One region of the Rhizobium sp. ERR 942 genome, then DNA from elsewhere that is predicted to be linked to it. Evidence: predicted binding sites of a transcription regulator. Region 1 holds the regulator's gene; each other region holds the start of a gene.
The links. The regulator LexA, encoded in region 1, represses DNA repair genes until DNA is damaged. The targets are predictions, from matches to a motif close to TGTTCNNNNTGTGTTCNG.
Positions count from the first base shown of each region.

Region 2: the regulator LexA is predicted to act here: its motif matches at 1,728-1,745, upstream of FBZ97_RS24690 (ATP-dependent helicase).
Region 3: the regulator LexA is predicted to act here: its motif matches at 1,757-1,774, upstream of dinB (DNA polymerase IV).
Region 4: the regulator LexA is predicted to act here: its motif matches at 2,057-2,074, upstream of FBZ97_RS20620 (metallopeptidase family protein).

Region 1 covers NZ_VIUA01000003.1:769,285-773,767, reverse strand. The annotation lists gene FBZ97_RS16420 (VOC family protein) at 1-744, opposite strand, end outside; gene lexA (transcriptional repressor LexA) at 1,163-1,885, shown strand; gene FBZ97_RS16410 (ComEC/Rec2 family competence protein) at 1,866-4,343, opposite strand.
Region 2 covers NZ_VIUA01000006.1:281,102-285,584, reverse strand. The annotation lists gene secD (protein translocase subunit SecD) at 1-621, shown strand, start outside; gene FBZ97_RS24695 (SMP-30/gluconolactonase/LRE family protein) at 670-1,545, opposite strand; gene FBZ97_RS24690 (ATP-dependent helicase) at 1,819-3,888, shown strand; gene mmsB (3-hydroxyisobutyrate dehydrogenase) at 4,349-4,483, opposite strand, start outside.
Region 3 covers NZ_VIUA01000009.1:230,875-235,357, forward strand. The annotation lists gene FBZ97_RS29975 (Orn/Lys/Arg decarboxylase N-terminal domain-containing protein) at 1-497, shown strand, start outside; gene FBZ97_RS29980 (GNAT family N-acetyltransferase) at 520-1,080, shown strand; gene FBZ97_RS29985 (hypothetical protein) at 1,121-1,444, opposite strand; gene dinB (DNA polymerase IV) at 1,828-2,925, shown strand; gene FBZ97_RS29995 (pyridoxal 5'-phosphate synthase) at 3,114-3,758, opposite strand; gene FBZ97_RS30000 (class I SAM-dependent methyltransferase) at 3,769-4,483, opposite strand, start outside.
Region 4 covers NZ_VIUA01000005.1:108,231-112,713, forward strand. The annotation lists gene FBZ97_RS20605 (hypothetical protein) at 1-154, opposite strand, end outside; gene FBZ97_RS20610 (CoA ester lyase) at 266-1,210, shown strand; gene FBZ97_RS20615 (DUF1737 domain-containing protein) at 1,237-1,443, shown strand; gene FBZ97_RS20620 (metallopeptidase family protein) at 1,496-1,933, opposite strand; gene FBZ97_RS34785 (hypothetical protein) at 2,097-3,077, shown strand; gene FBZ97_RS20625 (DNA polymerase Y family protein) at 3,118-4,483, shown strand, end outside.

The DNA.
Region 1 (4,483 bases):
TGCACGTGCTCTGAGCCCCGGATCATTCGTGCGAACAGGTAGATCATAGAATGCCTCCATTCCTTCCGGCGTCAAAATCTCCAGATCGGCATTGGCGGCCTTGATCGTCAGGCCAAAGGAATGCTCCATAATGCGCGGGCCACCGACAAGCTCCTCGAAGAAGCCGCGATAGGCCGCCGGCTTCGGCGCGCAAAGCGCTACCCGCGCGATACCAGTCACGCCGTTTTCGTGACGCTCGAGCACACTGCGGTCAGCCGGCAGCGGATTGATGCGCTGACAGCAGAAAGCGAGAAAATCCGGCGCGCGCAGATCGGCGGCGAAGGCAAGACGAAAACCGGCCGTGGTTTCCGTTCCATCCGGCATCTTCATGGGACGGGAGAAATCCAGCATCTGCCCCGCCGAAATCGCAGCTGCTTTGAAGCGCTCGTCATCCGCCACCGCGTCATCCGTACCGAATACCACGGCCGAAAAGCCATTTTCGCCGACCCGGAAGCGATAAGCCTGGTCACGAGCAACGAAAACGTTGCCATCCAAGATGCTCTTTTCGCACTGCTCCATCGATGCCACGCCCAGAGGCTCTAAATAGGTTTTATCGGCAAGGAAGACGCAAGCATTCTGCGTGCCAAAGGGATGGCGCGCATCTGGAGCCACTGTAAAACCGAGCTTGCCGAGGCGCTCGCGTGCCAGAGCGATATCGACGGTCGGCAGCACGAGATGATCCAGCGGATGCGGAGACGAAATCATGGCTTCTCCTGTTTGCTTGCCGAAGCAGATTTGCGCCCATCCCCCGCGCAATTCAAGATGGAAGCATGGAACACCCGGAGCACACGACATGGATCGAAGGCAATCTCGCAAACGTGATTGCTGATTCTCTGCCATGGCTGGCTCATGCAGCCGCGCGGCACGTTCATCCAAATGCTCGGCGCACGGGCTGACGACAAAGTCTCGGAAGCGAGTAGAGCGGCATTTCTCTTATTTTTCTGCAGGTTAACGGAGACACAGCGCGCCGATGTTCGGAGCCGATCCATTCGCAAATGGTAATTATTTAACTGACCTCACAAGGCTTTACCGAAATTTAAGTACTTGCGGAACACATATGGAACATATAGTGTCCGTTCTGGATTTGTTTCACAGCTTTTCTTGATTCTGGGGTTCCAAGACGATGTTGACGCGCAAGCAGCAGGAACTGCTTCTCTTCATTCACGAACGCATGAAGGAATCCGGGGTTCCGCCATCTTTCGACGAGATGAAGGATGCACTGGATCTGGCATCGAAATCCGGTATTCATCGCCTGATTACGGCACTGGAGGAGCGGGGCTTTATCCGCCGGCTGCCGAACCGGGCCAGAGCGCTCGAAGTCATCAAGCTTCCCGACGCCTATAATCCGAGCCTGCAGCAGCGCCGCGGCTTTTCTCCGAGCGTTATCGAGGGCAGCCTCGGAAAGCCGCAGCCCGTTGCCCCGCCCGCTCCGTCGAAGGTGGCAAATGACGATCACAATGGCTCGGCGTCGGTGCCCGTGATGGGCCGCATCGCTGCCGGTGTTCCGATCTCGGCCATCCAGAACAATACGCACGACATTACCGTTCCCGCCGACATGCTCGGATCCGGCGAACATTATGCGCTTGAAGTTCGAGGGGATTCGATGATCGATGCCGGAATTTTCGACGGCGATACCGTCATCATCCGCAATTCGACGACGGCCAATCCCGGCGATATCGTCGTTGCACTCGTCGACGACGAAGAAGCGACACTGAAGCGCTTCCGCCGCAAGGGTGCCTCCATCGCGCTGGAAGCCGCAAACCCGGCCTATGAAACCCGCATCTTCGGGCCGGACCGCGTCAAAGTTCAGGGCAAGCTCGTTGGCCTTATTCGTCGCTATCACTAACCGGTGAATTGTCGACGACGGGTGACGCTGGCGCAATTGGCGCGTCGAATTTGCCAGTGCGCCAATCATAGGTTCGATGCCTGGTCCATGGACGCTGCGGGTTCTCGAATGCGGCTGAGATAATGGGCCTGTCTGCGGTAAGTATCATTTCGATGGAGCCGGTTTTGCGCAATGTCGCACCGGTTATGAGCATCGCTCCGGAACGGCAGTGGTTCAGCCGCATTCGGATTGGCGTTACGACGATATTCGCCATATTGCAGGCTGAGGGTAGATAGGCTGCGTTCTCGATCGTAACCAGTATCGCGCCGTTTTCGAGGATGGCTGCGCACCATGCTCCTTTCTGGCAGGCGAAACTGCCCTGCATGGTACGGTCCAAGGCCTCCTCCATTGCGGTGCGGACCGCCCTCTGTTCTTCACTGTTCAATCGCTTATAACGATCTGCCTTGCCGATTTGTGGAAGTCGGCTGTCAGCCGAGAGCATGGTCGGAGGCTGATGTTCCGCCGCAACCAGTGCCTTTTGCCATTGTTCGAAAATGAAGGCCTGCGGTTTCTCACGATTGGTCGCGAGTATATCGTCCTGGCGCAACGCGACCAGAACGCCATCTTCGGAGATCATCAGGTCGGGTTTCGGTACGCCAGATCCGAATGCCGCCAAGCCCATGGACAAGAGCGATAATAGCAGGCCCAGATGGCGAAGCCGGGTCCGCAATATGCTCATGATCAGGAAGCCGATAATGAATGTGGGCATCAGCCAGGTCGGCTGGCGACCGAAGGTAATGTCACCTCCCCAACCAGCTACGGTTCTTGCGATCATGATAACGAGTTCCAGTCCCTCTCCGGTGACTTTCCAGAAAGGCCCGTCGAGACCGAGCGGCATGAGCAGCATCGCCGCCATGCCGAATGGCATGACGATAAAGGAGACGATGGGCATAGCAGCGAGATTGGCGGCGAGCCCATATGTCGCCAACCGGTGAAAATGCTCGATCGAGAAGATAGCCGTCGACGCGCCGCCGATGAACGAGGTCGACGTCACGCCTGCGAAGAAGCGCATGACGAACAATAGCGGACTTAATAGACGGACGCGCGGCAAAATGTTTTCGCGATGTCGCCGCCGCTTCCATAGCGAATAGCCCGACACCAGCGCCAGCGTTGCGGCATAAGACATCTGGAAGCTCGGGCCGAGCACTTGCGACGGCGACAGTACGAGAATGACAATGGCAGAAAGTGCGACGTTGCGCAGACTGATGGATGGTCGATCAAAAAGCACGGCCGCGAGCATGATCGCCATCATGATGAAGGCACGCTCGGCGGATACACCGAAGCCGGAGATGAGATAATAGGCCGTTACGGTGAGAAGCGCGCCGAGGGCTGCGAACTTCTTGGTCGGCCAGGCCTGCGCGACGCCGGGAAACAGGCTGAACAAGTAGCGTAGGCCGATGTAGAAAATGCCGGCCGACAACGCCATGTTCAGACCGGAAATTGCAATGATATGGGTCAGGCCGGCAATTCTCAGCGCTTCCGTCGTATTCTTGGAGATTGCGCGTCTCTCATCGGTGACAAGCGCCGCGGCAAAGGCGCCGGTATCTCCCGGCAAGGTTTGCCTGATCCTGTCGCCTATGCTGTTACGCAACCCGGCGAGCCAAATATCGGCCATATCCATCAGAGCACCGGCGGCGTTATCACCGGCCGGAGACAATAATTTCGGCGTTCCGTAGGCAAAGCCGTTCGCACCGATACCATTGAAATAGGAACTGAAGGCGAAATCGTTGAGGCCAAGCAAGGCCGGTCCGGCCGGCGGCGTCAACCGCGCCCTACCCTGGATGCGATCACCGAGATCGAACGGCTCCGCCTGCTTGCGCACGAAGATCGTAACCCGCTGCGGCGCGCGGCGAATGGAAGGTTTTTCCGTTGCCTCGACGCGAACGACGTAGCGCCAGCGTCCATTGTCATAGGATTCCCGTCGTTCGATCTGACCGGTCACGGTCGTGGTCACGGCCGAATCGAGCATGACGGTAGAAACCCGCCAGCTCTCGCATTGCGCCAGCGCCATGCCCAGGCAAAGGAGCATGCCTGCAAAAAGCAGATGGCGAAACAGCCTGCCTGCCTCCCGCATGAGCGCAAAGCCACAGGTAAAGACCAACAGGCCTGCAAGAACAGCCTGTGGAGGCGGATCGCTGCCAGCCTTGAACCAGAAAATTGCACCAAGGCCGATATAGATCGGCGCAAGCAGGACCGCGCGACCATGGGCCGCCTCCTCTTCGATCAATCCGAAGGTGCCAAGCCGAATGCGGCTTGATACCCGCAATAGCCGGGATGTCAGCCGCGTCTGGTCCTGCGTCCGTTCCCGTCGCTGCACTTCGGCGGGCAAGATATTCGTGGCAACAACAGGGCGAGGCTGCGAGAGCGCAGCAACGTCCCCACCCTCTTTCCGCTGCTCGGATGCCTCCAAATTAGGCACTCGCCGCCGTCCCCACGCAAAACTACAGCTTTTGCGCGATTTTTGCCGTTAGCAGGCGATGAATTCAACCAAAATCGACGCAAACAGGGCTCAATTGGGCCGGTTTCGCCGCCTAGCATAATTAGAGGCGCTTCTGCAGT
Region 2 (4,483 bases), on a different contig from region 1:
GCGACCATCGAAGGCACCGATGTCATCGGTCCGAAGGTTTCGGGCGAGCTTGCCTGGGCCGGAATCCTGTCGGTCGTGATCGCCAGCCTGGCGATGCTGTTCTACATCTGGTATCGCTTCGAATGGCCGTTCGCGGTCGGCGCCATCGTGACGCTGGTGCTCGACGTCACCAAGGCGATCGGCTTCTTCGCGATCACCGGCCTCGATTTCAACCTGACAGCCATCGCCGCGATCCTGACGCTTGTGGGATATTCGGTGAACGACAAGGTCGTGGTCTATGACCGCATGCGTGAAAACATGCGGCTTTACAAGTCGATGCCACTGCGCGACATCATCGACAAATCGATCAACGAGACCCTGGCGCGAAGCCTCTATACCAACGCCACCGCCTTCCTGGCGCTGGTGCCGATGGCAATCTGGGGCGGCAGCGCCGTCTCCAGCTTCGCGATCCCGATGGTGTTCGGCATCCTCGTTGCCGGCGCCTCGTCGGTCTTCATCGCGGCGCCGATCCTGCTGTTCCTCGGCGACTGGCGCCGCCGTCATGCCAAGCCGGTTGCCAATGAGACGGCATCGACAGACGGCAAGTCCGGTAAGGACAACAAGCAGATTCCTGCGGCATAATAAATGAAACGAGGACATGCCCGCCTTCCGGGCATGTCCTCCACCGCCCTACGAAATCGGCGGCATATGCAAAGGCAAGCCCGGACGCGGCGCCGTAATCTTTTCCACGACACCGTTTTCCTGTTCGCTGACGAGCAGATGTTTGCCGTCGACGGTAAAAGCAATATTAGCTGGGCGCGCGCCGTCCGTGCGGATATGACCGGCCATTTTTCCCTCGGCGTCCACCATGGAAATTTCACCCAGGCCGTACATGGCGCAGTAAAGCATGCCACTGCGATCAAAGGCGAGGCCGGCCGGCCCGCGCAGCGCGTTCACGGCGGGCGATGTCATCGACTGGACAAACATTTCCTGCCTGCCGCCAACGACCTGCCGATAGATTTTTCCAGTCAGTGTTTCACTATAATAGAGCAATCCATCGGCATCGAAGGCAATGCCGCTCGCAAAGAGCAGACCGGCTGCGAGGACACGGATGACCCGTCCCTCAGCCGGATCGATCTGATAGACGCAGCCATTGTAAGCCGCCTTGAAGAAATCGGGATGGATGTGGCCGCCTTCGAGAAGATTGGCAAGACGGATGCCGGAATCAGTCATATAAAGCAGGCCGTCGGGTCCGAAAGCGAGTGCATTCGGATGCAGAAACGGACCATCCGCGCTACCCTCGATGACTTGCAGGACGCGGCCTTGCGCCGATAATCTGACAAGGGAATTCTCCGGGCCGTTGGCTACCCAGAAACATCCGTCGCCATCGACCGCAATCCCCATCGGCCGGCCGCCGACCCGGCAAAGTTCCTGCGGTACGCCGCTTGCGTCGAAAAGTTTCAGACAGCGGCGACTGGCATCCATTTCCACGACCGCCAGGCGGCCGTCCGGCAAAGCCACGAGGCCGCTAGGCAGACGCAGCCCGGTGGCAATCGTTTCGTTCATGTTTTGAAACCTTCATTCTACGCATTACGAAGCCCCAAAAACTCAAAATGCTGCGCCGGAATGATACATAAGCACGAAGAAGATCCTTTTCGAGCCGGACGAGTGCAAATCCGGATAAGATTCTTGCGCCGGAGGTCACATCCGCGTGCAGGCCCTGTTCATCTTGACAGGCTTTGGCGATTCGGAACATCCATAGAACGTCCCTATATTTTCGCGCTTGCGATTCGCCGCATGCCGCGCTCCGCCTGCTGCCGGAGGTACTCAGGAGAGTTGATGACCGCCGCCTATCTGGAAAAGCTGAACCCGGAGCAACGGCTGGCGGTGGAACATGGCACGACGGCAGGCGACGGTCATATTGCCGGGCCGCTGCTCGTCATCGCCGGGGCCGGCTCCGGCAAGACGAATACGCTTGCCCATCGCGTCGCGCATCTAATCGTTAGAGGTGCGGACCCGCGCCGCATCCTGCTGATGACCTTTTCGCGCCGCGCTGCCGCCGAGATGGGCCGTCGCGTCGAGCGGATCTGCCGCGAGGTGCTGGGTGCGAATGCCGGCATTAACGCCGACGCGCTGGCATGGAGCGGCACGTTCCACGGCATCGGCGCACGTCTGCTCAGGGACTATGCCGAGCAGATCGGCATCGATCCGGCCTTCACGATCCACGACCGGGAAGATAGCGCCGACCTGATGAATCTTGCACGCCATGATCTCGGCTTCTCGAAGACGGAGAACCGCTTCCCGACGAAGGCGACATGCCTTGCGATCTATTCACGCTCCGTCAATGCGGAAGCACCGCTCGACGGCGTGCTGCGGGATTATTTCCCGTGGTGCGCCATGTGGGAGCAGCAGCTGCGTGATCTCTTCGCCTCTTATGTCGAGGCGAAACAGGCGCAGAACGTGCTCGATTACGACGACTTGCTGCTCTATTGGGCGCATATGCTGCAAGAGCCGCTGATCGCCGAGGATATCGGCAGCCGCTTCGACCATGTGCTTGTCGACGAATATCAGGACACCAACCGGCTGCAGTCCTCCATTCTGCTGGCTCTCAAGCCCGATGGCCGCGGACTGACCGTCGTCGGCGACGATGCGCAGTCAATCTATTCCTTCCGCGCCGCGACCGTGCGCAACATTCTCGACTTCCCGAAAGCCTTCACGCCCTCGGCCGATATCGTGACGCTCGACCGCAACTACCGTTCGACGCAGCCGATCCTTGCTGCCGCCAACGCTGTAATCGATCTCGCCTCGGAGCGCTTCACCAAGAACCTGCGCACCGAACGGCAAAGCACGGAACGGCCGCGGCTGGTGACGGTGCGCGACGAGGCCGATCAGGCGCGCTACATCGCCGATCAGATACTGGAAAATCGTGAGGGCGGCGTAAGGCTGAAGCAACAGGCAGTGCTATTCCGCACCTCCAGCCATAGCGGCCCGCTGGAAGTGGAACTCACCCGGCGCAACATTCCCTTCGTCAAGTTCGGTGGGCTGAAGTTCCTCGATAGCGCTCATGTCAAGGATATGCTGGCGGCGCTTCGCTTCGCCCAGAACCCGCGCGATCGCGTCGCCGGCTTCCGCCTGATGCAGCTCTTGCCCGGCGTCGGCCCCTCCACGGCGCAGCGCGTGCTCGACCAGATCGGCGAAGAGGCAAGCCCGATTACCGCACTCACCGAACTGCCGCCACCGCCGCGCACGGGCGACGACTGGACCGCCTTTGTCGAGACGATGCGGGAGGTCAAAAGCGGCAAGGCCGGCTGGCCGGGGGAAATCGGCCTGGTTCGCCAATGGTACGAGCCGCATCTGGAACGCGCGCATGAGGATGCCGCGACCCGCCAGGCGGATCTCGTCCAGCTCGAACAGATCGCCGCGGGCTACGGCTCGCGCGAGCGCTTCCTCACGGAATTGACGCTTGATCCACCTGACGCCACGAGCGATCAGGCCGGCGTGCCGCTGCTGGACGAGGACTACCTGATCCTGTCGACTATCCATTCCGCCAAGGGCCAGGAATGGACGAAGGTCTTCATCCTCAACGCCGTCGACGGCTGCATCCCCGCCGATCTCGCGGTCGGATCATCGGCCGAGATCGAGGAGGAACGGCGGCTGCTCTACGTCGCTATGACCAGGGCGAAGGACAATCTCGACCTCGTCATTCCGCAGCGCTTCTTCGTGCACGGCCAGCATGCGCAGGGCGACAAGCATGTCTTTGCCTCGCGCACACGTTTCATTCCCGCGACCTTGCTGCAGTTCTTCGAGGTTTGCGGCTGGCCGCAGGCACGGGCCGAAAGTGCCGCCGCGATCCGGGCGCGAGAGGTACGCGTCGATGTGGGGGCGCGGATGCGGGGCATGTGGCGGTGAGTTTGGCGGTTGTGAGCAGCAGGTCAGGCATGTTTTGTGATGCCGCCTCTTTGTGCGTGGCCCCTCACCCTAGCCCTCTCCCCGCAAGCGGGGCGAGGGGACGACCTCATCAAGCGGTAGGCCTCTCCTCAAAGTGGAGCCGCTTGGGGCACCAATCCCCCTCTCCCCGCCTGCGGCAGGGCTATCGCATATGGAGGCGGATGAGCACCATAAGCTCCTTCTCCCCTTGGGGAGAAGGTGGCCCGAAGGGTCGGATGAGGGGGTTATCGATTTGAATTCATGGATTTTTGTGGTGTTGGTGGGCACCCCCTCATCCGCCTGGCGGCACCTTCTCCCCGCTGGGGAGAAGGGGGACAGCGGCGATCTCCGCTCATATGCGATACCCCTGCCGCCTGCGGGGAGAGGGCTGGGGTGAGGGGCAATCCGAGATTTCAACTCACTCGATTGTCGCGAGTCATCTTTACTTCGCCTCGCGAAACATCTCGATGATTGCCGAAAAATCGCGCCCGCCATTGCCGAGCTTTTCGAAGAGCGCGTAGAGCTGCGCCGCCTCTGCGCCCAGCGGTGTTGACGCGCCGTTGGAGAGTGCCGCTTC
Region 3 (4,483 bases), on a different contig from region 1:
TTGTCGCCTTCAAGAAGCTTCATGACGACAACGCGCTGCTGGAAGAGGCCATTCCGGAATTCTACCGCCGCCGTCCCGGCCGCTATGCGGGCGTGCGCCTGCGGGATCTTTGCGCCGACATGCACAATTTCTTTCGCCAGGCCGATGTCAGCGCCCTGCAGACGAAGCAATTTTCCGCAGAACACCTGCCGCCGATCGCCATGTCGCCGCACGATGCCGCGCGCTGCCTGGTGCGCAACGATGTCGACTATCTGCCGATCGACGCCATTGCCGGCCGCATCGCGACGACACCCTTCGTCGTCTATCCCCCGGGGATTGCAACCATCGTGCCCGGCGAGCGCCTGACGGAACAGGCAAAGCCCATGATCGACTATCTCAAAATGTTCGAAACCTGCTTCAACACCTTCCCCGGCTTCGAGGTGGAGATCCAGGGCCTCTATCGCGAGATCGATGCATCCGGCAAAATCCGGCTCTATACCTACGTTGTCGCGGAATAGGCTTGGAAATTCAGGTTCGGACATGAAGCAGGATAAAACAATCATCGTTCGCCCATCCCGGGAGAGCGACGTCGATGCCATGCTGGCTATCTATCGCCGTCATATTCACCGCGGGGTCGAAGCCGGGGTCGATGATAGCGACACGCCGCAGCCGGACGATCTGCGCGAACGGCGCAAGAATTTGAAGGACCGCCGCTTTCCGCATGTCGTCGCGATCGAGGGTGAAAAGGTCGTCGGCTATGCCTATGTGGTGCTGTTCCGCAAGCGCCCGGCCTATCGCTATACCGTCAAGCATTCGATCTATGTGCATCACGACCATGTCGGCCAGGGTGTCGGAAGCCTGCTCATGCGCGGACTGATCGACGCCTGCGCGGCGGCCGGCTTCCGACAGATGATCGGCTATATCGACGCGGACAACGTCGCTTCGCTCGCCCTGCACGAACGCTTCGGCTTCGTTCGCGTCGGCCTGCTGCCGGCTGTTGCCTATCGCTACGGCCGCTGGGCCGATACCGTGATGGTCCAGCGCTCGCTCGGTCCCGGCTCAACCACGCAGCCGCCTCCGCCGCCGCTCTCCACCCGCTGAAGCAGAAGGACCTGTTGTCGGTCGTAACACAACTCCGTGCTTAGACTGGATGCCGCATCGGGGCCGGCAGGAAGCCCAAAACAAAATCTATGACCTTCGACGAGGACATTTCGCAGGGCTTGAGGGTGAGGCTTGCTGCGGAGAGCATATAGAGATTGAAACTGACGACATCGGTCCCGCCAAGCTCCTCGCCATAGAGCCAGATCCGTTTGCCGTCGGCCGATCGCTTGACCGTCACACCCCAGGGGCGACCTTGAAAATGCCCCTCCGAATAGCCGTCAGGCAGCTTCGCAAGCGCATGTTCGAAGCCCGACAATTCGGCGGGCAGCAGCTGCGGCGCGCCGTCGATCATGGAGCCAGGCATTCGTCACATATGCCGCAGCCGTCTTCGTCCATCTTCCTCGCCGACCGCAGCCTGCGGCAGCACAGACACGCAGTGCCATCGGCTCGGGATTCCTCGTCACGCTCGGGCGGGAGGATCTCCATAAGCAAGTCGGAAAGTGGATCGGTAGCGATTTGGCCCATCTCAAGGCTCCGTATTGGGGGACGGACAAGAGATAAGAAGCCTTGCGCGCATCTCAAGGTACCGTTTGCGGCATGGCTGGCCTGCGGCAATTTCCTCGCCTCTCCCTAGCAAGACAACCGAGCCGGTTTGATATCGTCATCGAGGATGATATGTTCCGCATTTGTTTCAGCCTCCGCAATAACGGACCGCGCTGAACCTACTGTGTAATGACCGAGACCGCCATGAACGACACCAGCTCGACCACTGTCCGGAAGATCATCCATGTCGATATGGATGCATTCTATGCATCGGTCGAGCAGCGGGACAATCCGGAGCTGCGCGGCAAGCCGCTTGCGGTCGGCGGGTCGGCTGCACGCGGCGTCGTGGCGGCCGCAAGTTACGAGGCCCGCGCCTTCGGCGTTCACTCGGCGATGCCTTCGGTTACCGCAAAACGCAAATGTCCGGACCTGATTTTCGTGCCGCCGCGCTTTGACGTCTACAGGGCGGTGTCGCAGCAGATCCGCGAGATCTTTGCCGAATATACTTCGATGATCGAGCCGCTGTCGCTCGACGAAGCCTATCTCGACGTCACCCAGAACCACAAGGGGACGGAAATCGCCACCGAGATCGCGCTGGAGATCCGGACCAAGATCAAGCAGGTCACCGGCCTCAATGCTTCGGCCGGCATTTCCTACAACAAATTCCTCGCCAAAATGGCAAGCGACCTCAACAAGCCGAACGGCCAGGCTGTCATTACGCCAAGGAATGGCCCCGCCTTCGTCGAAACGCTTCCCGTCAAGAAATTCCATGGCGTCGGGCCGGCGACAGCCGAGCGGATGCACAAATATGGGATCGAAACCGGACTAGATCTGAAATCGAAATCGCTCGCCTTCCTTCAGGAGCATTTTGGAAAGGCAGGCCCTTATTTCTACGGTATCGCCCGCGGCATCGACGAGCGCCAGGTAAAGCCGGACCGGGTTCGCAAATCCATAGGCGCAGAAGACACATTCGTTGAGGATATCGACGATCTAGAGCTGGCGACGGCGGAACTGCGGCCGCTTGCGCAGAAGGTTTGGCGCTACTGCGAAACAGGCGGTTTCAGCGCCAAGACGGTGACCGTGAAGATCAAATATTCGGACTTTACCCAGGCGACACGTAGTCGGACAAGCTCCCTGCCGGTCGCCGGCGTCGGCGCTGTCCTCGAAACAGCGTCGGCGCTTCTGGCAACCGTCCACCCGTTCACGCGGCCAATCCGGCTGCTCGGCATCACGCTTTCGTCTTTGACGAACGAAGAGACAGATAGTGGGAGATCACAGCCGCAGCTCGATCTCGGCATCTGAGGGATGATAATCTGCCATTCCACCGGTCAAGATGGCTGACTAACCTCTCCACCCGGAGCAACAAACAGGCGAAGACGGAAAGCCCGCTGTTCGTCCGATGGAGGAAACATACGGGCGAACCGCTAGTATGGAAACGGCAATAGTGCCAGCTAAGGGAACCGGAAGCCCGGCCATCATAGCGAAAATCATCAAGGCCAGAGCCGCTCCTTCAGCCAGCCCGCCTTTTCACGCCGATATCGCAAGCGATGGTGGCGGCGCTCTGAATCGCCCTGCCAGAATTCGACCTCATGCGGCATGACGATGAAAAGCGCCCAATTTGCAGAAACAAGATCGGGCTCGTCCCGCAACCGCCGATGCTGCAGTGCCAATGCATCATCGAGCTCCTGCGACGAACCCAGAACCTCGCTCTGCCGCTTGGTCAGGGCAATCGCCTTGGCGCCCGGCGCGCGTGCACGGAAATCGGCATGGCGCTCATGCGCCTCGGCCTGAAACGCCATTCCGCGCAATCGCACCTGCCGTCCGAGCTGCGGCCAATAGAAGGTGAGTGACACAGAGGGATTGGCGGCAATCTGCCGGCCCTTCGGCCCCCTGCCTGATGTTGCGAAGTGCCAGCCACGCTGGTCGAGGTTCTTCAGGATGAGAACACGAGCATCCGGTGCGCCATCCTCGTCGATCGTGGAAAGCACCATGGCATGCGGCTCCTTGATATCAGCCTCGATGGCATCGCGCAGCCAGTCGGAAAACAAGTCTCGCGGATTGTCAGGTGTCAGATCCGCCTCGAACGAGGGAAACGGCCCGGCCAAGGACTTGAGTATGCGCAATTCGTCTCTCACGGCGCTCTCCTCATGGTCTGGCGATAATGAGACGCAGCGAGCCTTCGAAGAATGGCTGCGTGCGAAGCGCGCCATAACGACGATCCCAGGATCCGTCGGTGAGATCGCGGCCGAGCTCGGCGACAAAACGCTCGCCAACGGAGGCATCGACAAAGCTCCATGCCGAATTGGCAAGCCGCGCGCCGGGATCAAGCATTCGCTCCGGTCTGCCATAATAGGCCTCGCCGAAACCATCGACGCAATTCAGCGGGATCGGCACCGCCTTGATCTCCACATTGCCGCCGAGTGCGGTCGCGATCCTATCCATCTCCGGATAACGTCGTCCCTCGACCGCAATCATTTCAGGCGCATAGGTGTGTAGCCACGACCGTTCCAGCAGATGCGGATCGCAGCTCAATACCAGGACGGGGCCGCGGGTAACGCGCCGCATCTCGGCAAGCCCTCGGTCGAGATCAGACCATTGATGCACCGTGAAGGTCGCCATTGCCGCATCGAAACTCCAGTCGGAAAAAGGAAGATGTTCCGCCGTTCCGTCAATTGCGACCGGGAGATGCGCCGGTCGTTGGGCGCGCATGGACGCAGACGGCTCGACGGCCGTCACCTGCCGGTCGACCGGCTCATAGGAGCCTGCGCCGGCACCGACATTCAACACGGTTTTCGCATCGCCGAGAGCGGCGCGGATGAATTCGGCTATATGGGGGTCCGGCTGACGATAATTGGTATAG
Region 4 (4,483 bases), on a different contig from region 1:
GTGCCGGCTTCATGCGCAGCGAAATCGCGCGGGCCGCCATTAGCACGGTCAGTATAGCACCGACAGCAAGCGTAACCGAAACGGTCAGCAGCGCCATGGCTGCAAACACGGTGATACCGGCAAGCGCGATGAACAGGGAACGGATATTCTGCATGGTCGAGACCTCTCTACACCAAGCAATGTGGTCTTCATCTCTGCCATCTGCAAGAGGAGCATGGCTTTTTGTTGACTTGCTTGTCGATTAAAAGCGCGGCAAAACGGCACAATGAGCCAGTCCGAGAGCCAAACCTCCCCTTCCCGCCCTGCCCGTCTGCGCCGCTCCATCTTGAGCGTTCCCGCCATCAACCGCCGTGCCCTGGACAAGCTTTCGAGCCTGGATTGCGATGCCGTCATCTTCGATCTCGAGGATTCCGTTTCGCCGGAGAAAAAGGCCGAGGCGCGGGAAAATCTGCGGGCCTTCTTTGCCGCCTCCCCGCTTCCCGGCAAGGAGCGAATCATCCGCATCAATGCGCTTTCCTCGAACTTCGGTGCCGAGGATATGGCGCTGGTCGTGGAGCTGGAGCCGGATGCGGTGCTGCTGCCGAAGGTGGATGAGCCGCAGGATGTGACTGGTGTCAGTGACCGGCTTGCGGAAGCCGATGCGCCGGAAGACTTGCGCATCTGGGCGATGATCGAGACGCCGCGCGGCATCCTGAATGCGGCCGCGATCGCCGAGGCTGGCCGCACGGCCGGCAGCCGGCTCGATTGTTTCGTCGTCGGCCTAAACGATCTCAGGAAGGAAACGGGCGTCCTGCCGCAGCCCGGCCGTCCCTATCTCGTGCCCTGGCTGATGCAGGTGATATTGGCCGTCAGCGCTTACGGCCTCGAGGCCATCGACAGCGTCTTCAACGATTTCAAGGATACTGAAGAATTCGCGGCAGAATGCGGCCAGGGGGTTGCCATGGGCTTTGCCGGCAAGATGCTGATCCATCCGAGCCAGATCGAAGCCGCCAACTGGCATTTTGGCCCTGACAAGGCCGCTGTTGCCGAGGCGGAATCCATCATCGCCGCCTTCGCCGCACCGGATGCCGCCACTCTCAATGTCGTGAACCTCGGCGGGCGGATGGTGGAGCGGCTGCATCTTGTCCAGGCAGAGAGACTCGTCCATAAAGCTCGCCTGATCGAGCAGCGCTCTTCGGGCGCCGCCGGAACGCCCCGTAGCGATGTGTGATTGCTAAATACAAGAAAGATGCCTTGATGAAACTCTACCGCTTTCTCACCGGCCCCGATGACGCATCCTTTTGCCACAAGGTAAGCGCGGCGCTGAACAAGGGCTGGGAGTTATACGGCTCGCCGACCTATGGCTTCAATTCAGCAAGCGGGCGGATGGAATGCGGTCAGGCTGTCGTCAAGGACGTGGCCGGCAAGGATTACGATCCGGATATGAAGCTTTCCGAGCAGTAAGCACCGGCTGAAATTCTCATTCTTCCCGATCGTCTTGCGGCCGGGACCGATATCAGCGATCCGTCGCTTCCTCGGCGCTCGCCTCGATGCGCTCCATGTCCTCGTCGCTCAGGCCGAAATGGTGGCCGATCTCATGGATCAGGACATGGGTGATGATGTCGCCGAGGGTTTCTTCGTTCTCAGCCCAGTAATCGATGATCGGCCGGCGATAGAGGCGGATCTTGTTGGGCATGTCCCCCGTCTGGGCGGTGAAGCGCTCCGAGATGCCGCGGCCTTCGAAGAGGCCGAGCAGGTCGAAGGGCGTTTCCAGCGCCATGTCCTCGAATACCTCGTCATCCGGGAAATCTTCGATGAGGATGACGAGATCACCGGTGAGCGAACGGAATTCGTCTGGCAGGTGGCTGTAAGCCTCCATTGCCAGGGATTCGAATGTACTGATGGAGGGCGAGTGGCGATCCCGCCAATCTTCGCTCTGGTCGACGCGAGCCATGAATATTCCTTCCTTGGCTGGTCATATAGAGACTTTACGCCGCTTTTACGAGTGTAGATTACGGCAGAGGAATATTTTCTCATGAAATGGTGGTTGACTCTTTCTGCAAGCTCTGGAATCCATAAGAACATAACAGGAACATTATCGATCTGGAGTGAACGTCATGGCCGAGGCTGCCGTGGCGCGGGAAACGCTTTTCGCCCTGCGTGAAACCATTGCCCGACTGGAAGGCAGGCCGATCCCGGCACTGGCCGCTGCGGCGCATGAAACGCTGACAGACAAGCCGGCGAGGCAGATGGCGGCTATTGCGAAATCCCTGCCTATTCAGCCTATGCGTGAACAATCGCTCCTTCCGATCGGTGTCGACGAGCTTGATGCGGCGCTGCAAGGCGGTTTGCCGCTCGATGCGCTGACGGAAATCCGCTCGCTCGGCCTCCGCGATGCCGGTGTGGCCAGTGGTTTTGCCCTGGCGCTTGCCGCGCGGCTGCATGCGCAAGCTTCGGATACGGTCCCGGCCAAGTCTCCGGTTCTGTGGATCGGCGATACGGTCGCGACGATGGAGGCTGGCCTGCCCTATGCCATCGGCATCAGCGATTTTGGGCTGGAGCCTCAGGCTTTTCTGCAGGCGTCGCCCCGCAAGCTGGACGATGCGCTCTGGGTGGCGGAGGCGGCGCTTGGCAGTGCTGCCTTTGCCGCCATCATACTGGAAGTACGCGGCAATCCCGCCCGTTTCGGCCTGACCGAAAGCCGGCGGTTGGCGCTGAGGGCCAAGGCGGCGGGGCGGCCCTTATTTCTGTTGCGACAGGGAGGCGAGGAGGAAGCAAGCAGCGCCCTCTTCCGCTTTTCCGTCGAACCCGCGCCTGCGCAGGCGCGGCCCCTGCCGGATGGATCGGTGCTTGGCGGCAGCATCGGTCACCCGGCCTTTCGTCTGACCTTGGAAAAGAGCCGAAACCCAGCGCCTCTTTCCATAACCTTGGAGTGGAATGCCCATGACCGCCGCTTTGCCCCTGTCTCCGATGTTCAGCACCCTGCCTTTCCCGGCGAACACGCAGCGCATTCTGGCGCTGACCTTTCCGCATCTGCCGACCGACCGGATCGCACGCAAGCGCTGGGGTCTGTCCTGGCGTTCGACAGGCAGGCTTGAAGCGCCGCCGCTCGCCTGTGCCGGCAAGCTCAACAATGCCATGCGGCTGACCGCGCTCAACGAACGGGCTGAAATGATCGGCTTGAAACAGGGGCAGGGCGTGGCCGAGGCAAAGGCGATCTGTCCCGATCTCGATGTCGTCGAGGAGGATCCGGCGGCGGATCGCAAGCTTCTGGAAGCGATCGCCGACTGGTGTGACCGTTATACGCCGCTGGTGGCGATCGACGGCAAGGACGGGCTGTTTCTCGACATTACCGGCTGCGCCCATCTCTTCGGCGGTGAAGAGGCGCTGCTCGAGGATGTCTTGATCCGGATTTCCCGGCTGGGCTTCGATGTGCGCGGCGCCATTTCCTCCGCACCCGGCCTCTCCTGGGCCGTTGCCCGCTTTGACGAGAGCCGTATCGTTCCGCCGGAGGCCATGGAAGAGGCATTGGCGTCGCTGCCGGTCGCATGTCTTCGGCTTGGCGAGGAGACTATTGCAGCCTTGCAGAAGATGGGCCTGAAGCAGGTGGGCGATCTTCTGGCCGCACCACGAGCGCCGCTTGCCCGCCGGTTCGGCGCGCAGCTGCTGCTGCGGCTCGATCAGGCTGTCGGTCTGGTCGAAGAGCCGATCTCGCCGCGCCGCCCGGTCGCGCAATTGTCGGCCGAGCGCCGGCTGGCCGAGCCGGTGCAGGCCGAAGAGGATATTCTTCAGCTTGCCCGCCAGCTTGCCGAAAGCCTGAAGCCGGGGCTGGAAGCCCGCGGCATCGGCGGTCGCTCCTTCGAGCTCCTGCTCTTCCGTGTGGATGGCGCGGTCTTCCGTATCGCGGCCGGCGCATCGCAGCCGTTGCGTGAGCCGAGCCGCATCGCCAGCCTATTCACTGAGCGCTTTGGCGCCATTCATGACGATCTCGATGTCGGCTATGGTTTCGAAATCATCCGCCTGAATGTGCTTCAGCATGCGCCCTTCGATGCCATGCAAGGCGATTTTGTCGGAGGAGATCGTCAGGAAGGCTCGCTTGCCGCCTTTGTGGATCGCGTGGCCGCCCGGCTGGGGCCGGACTGCCTGCAAGGGTTCGAGCTGCGGCAGAGCCATATCCCCGAACGAGCTGTGCGGCCGCTGCCGGCGATGACCATCCTTAGCTCGAAGCCGCGCACAGGTCAGGAGGATGCTGGCCATGGCTTCTTCCGCGGCGAGCGGCCGCTGCGGCTGTTTCGCATGCCGGAACTGGTCGAAACCATTGCTGCCGAAGTGCCCGATGGCCCGCCCCGGCAATTTCGCTGGCGGCGGGTCATGCATCGGGTCAGCCGGGCCGAAGGGCCGGAGCGGCTTTCGGCGGAATGGTGGCTCGAGGAAAGGCAAGAACCTGACCGCGATTACTTCCAGGTCGAAGATGAGGAAGGCCATCGTTTCTGGTTGTTCCGAA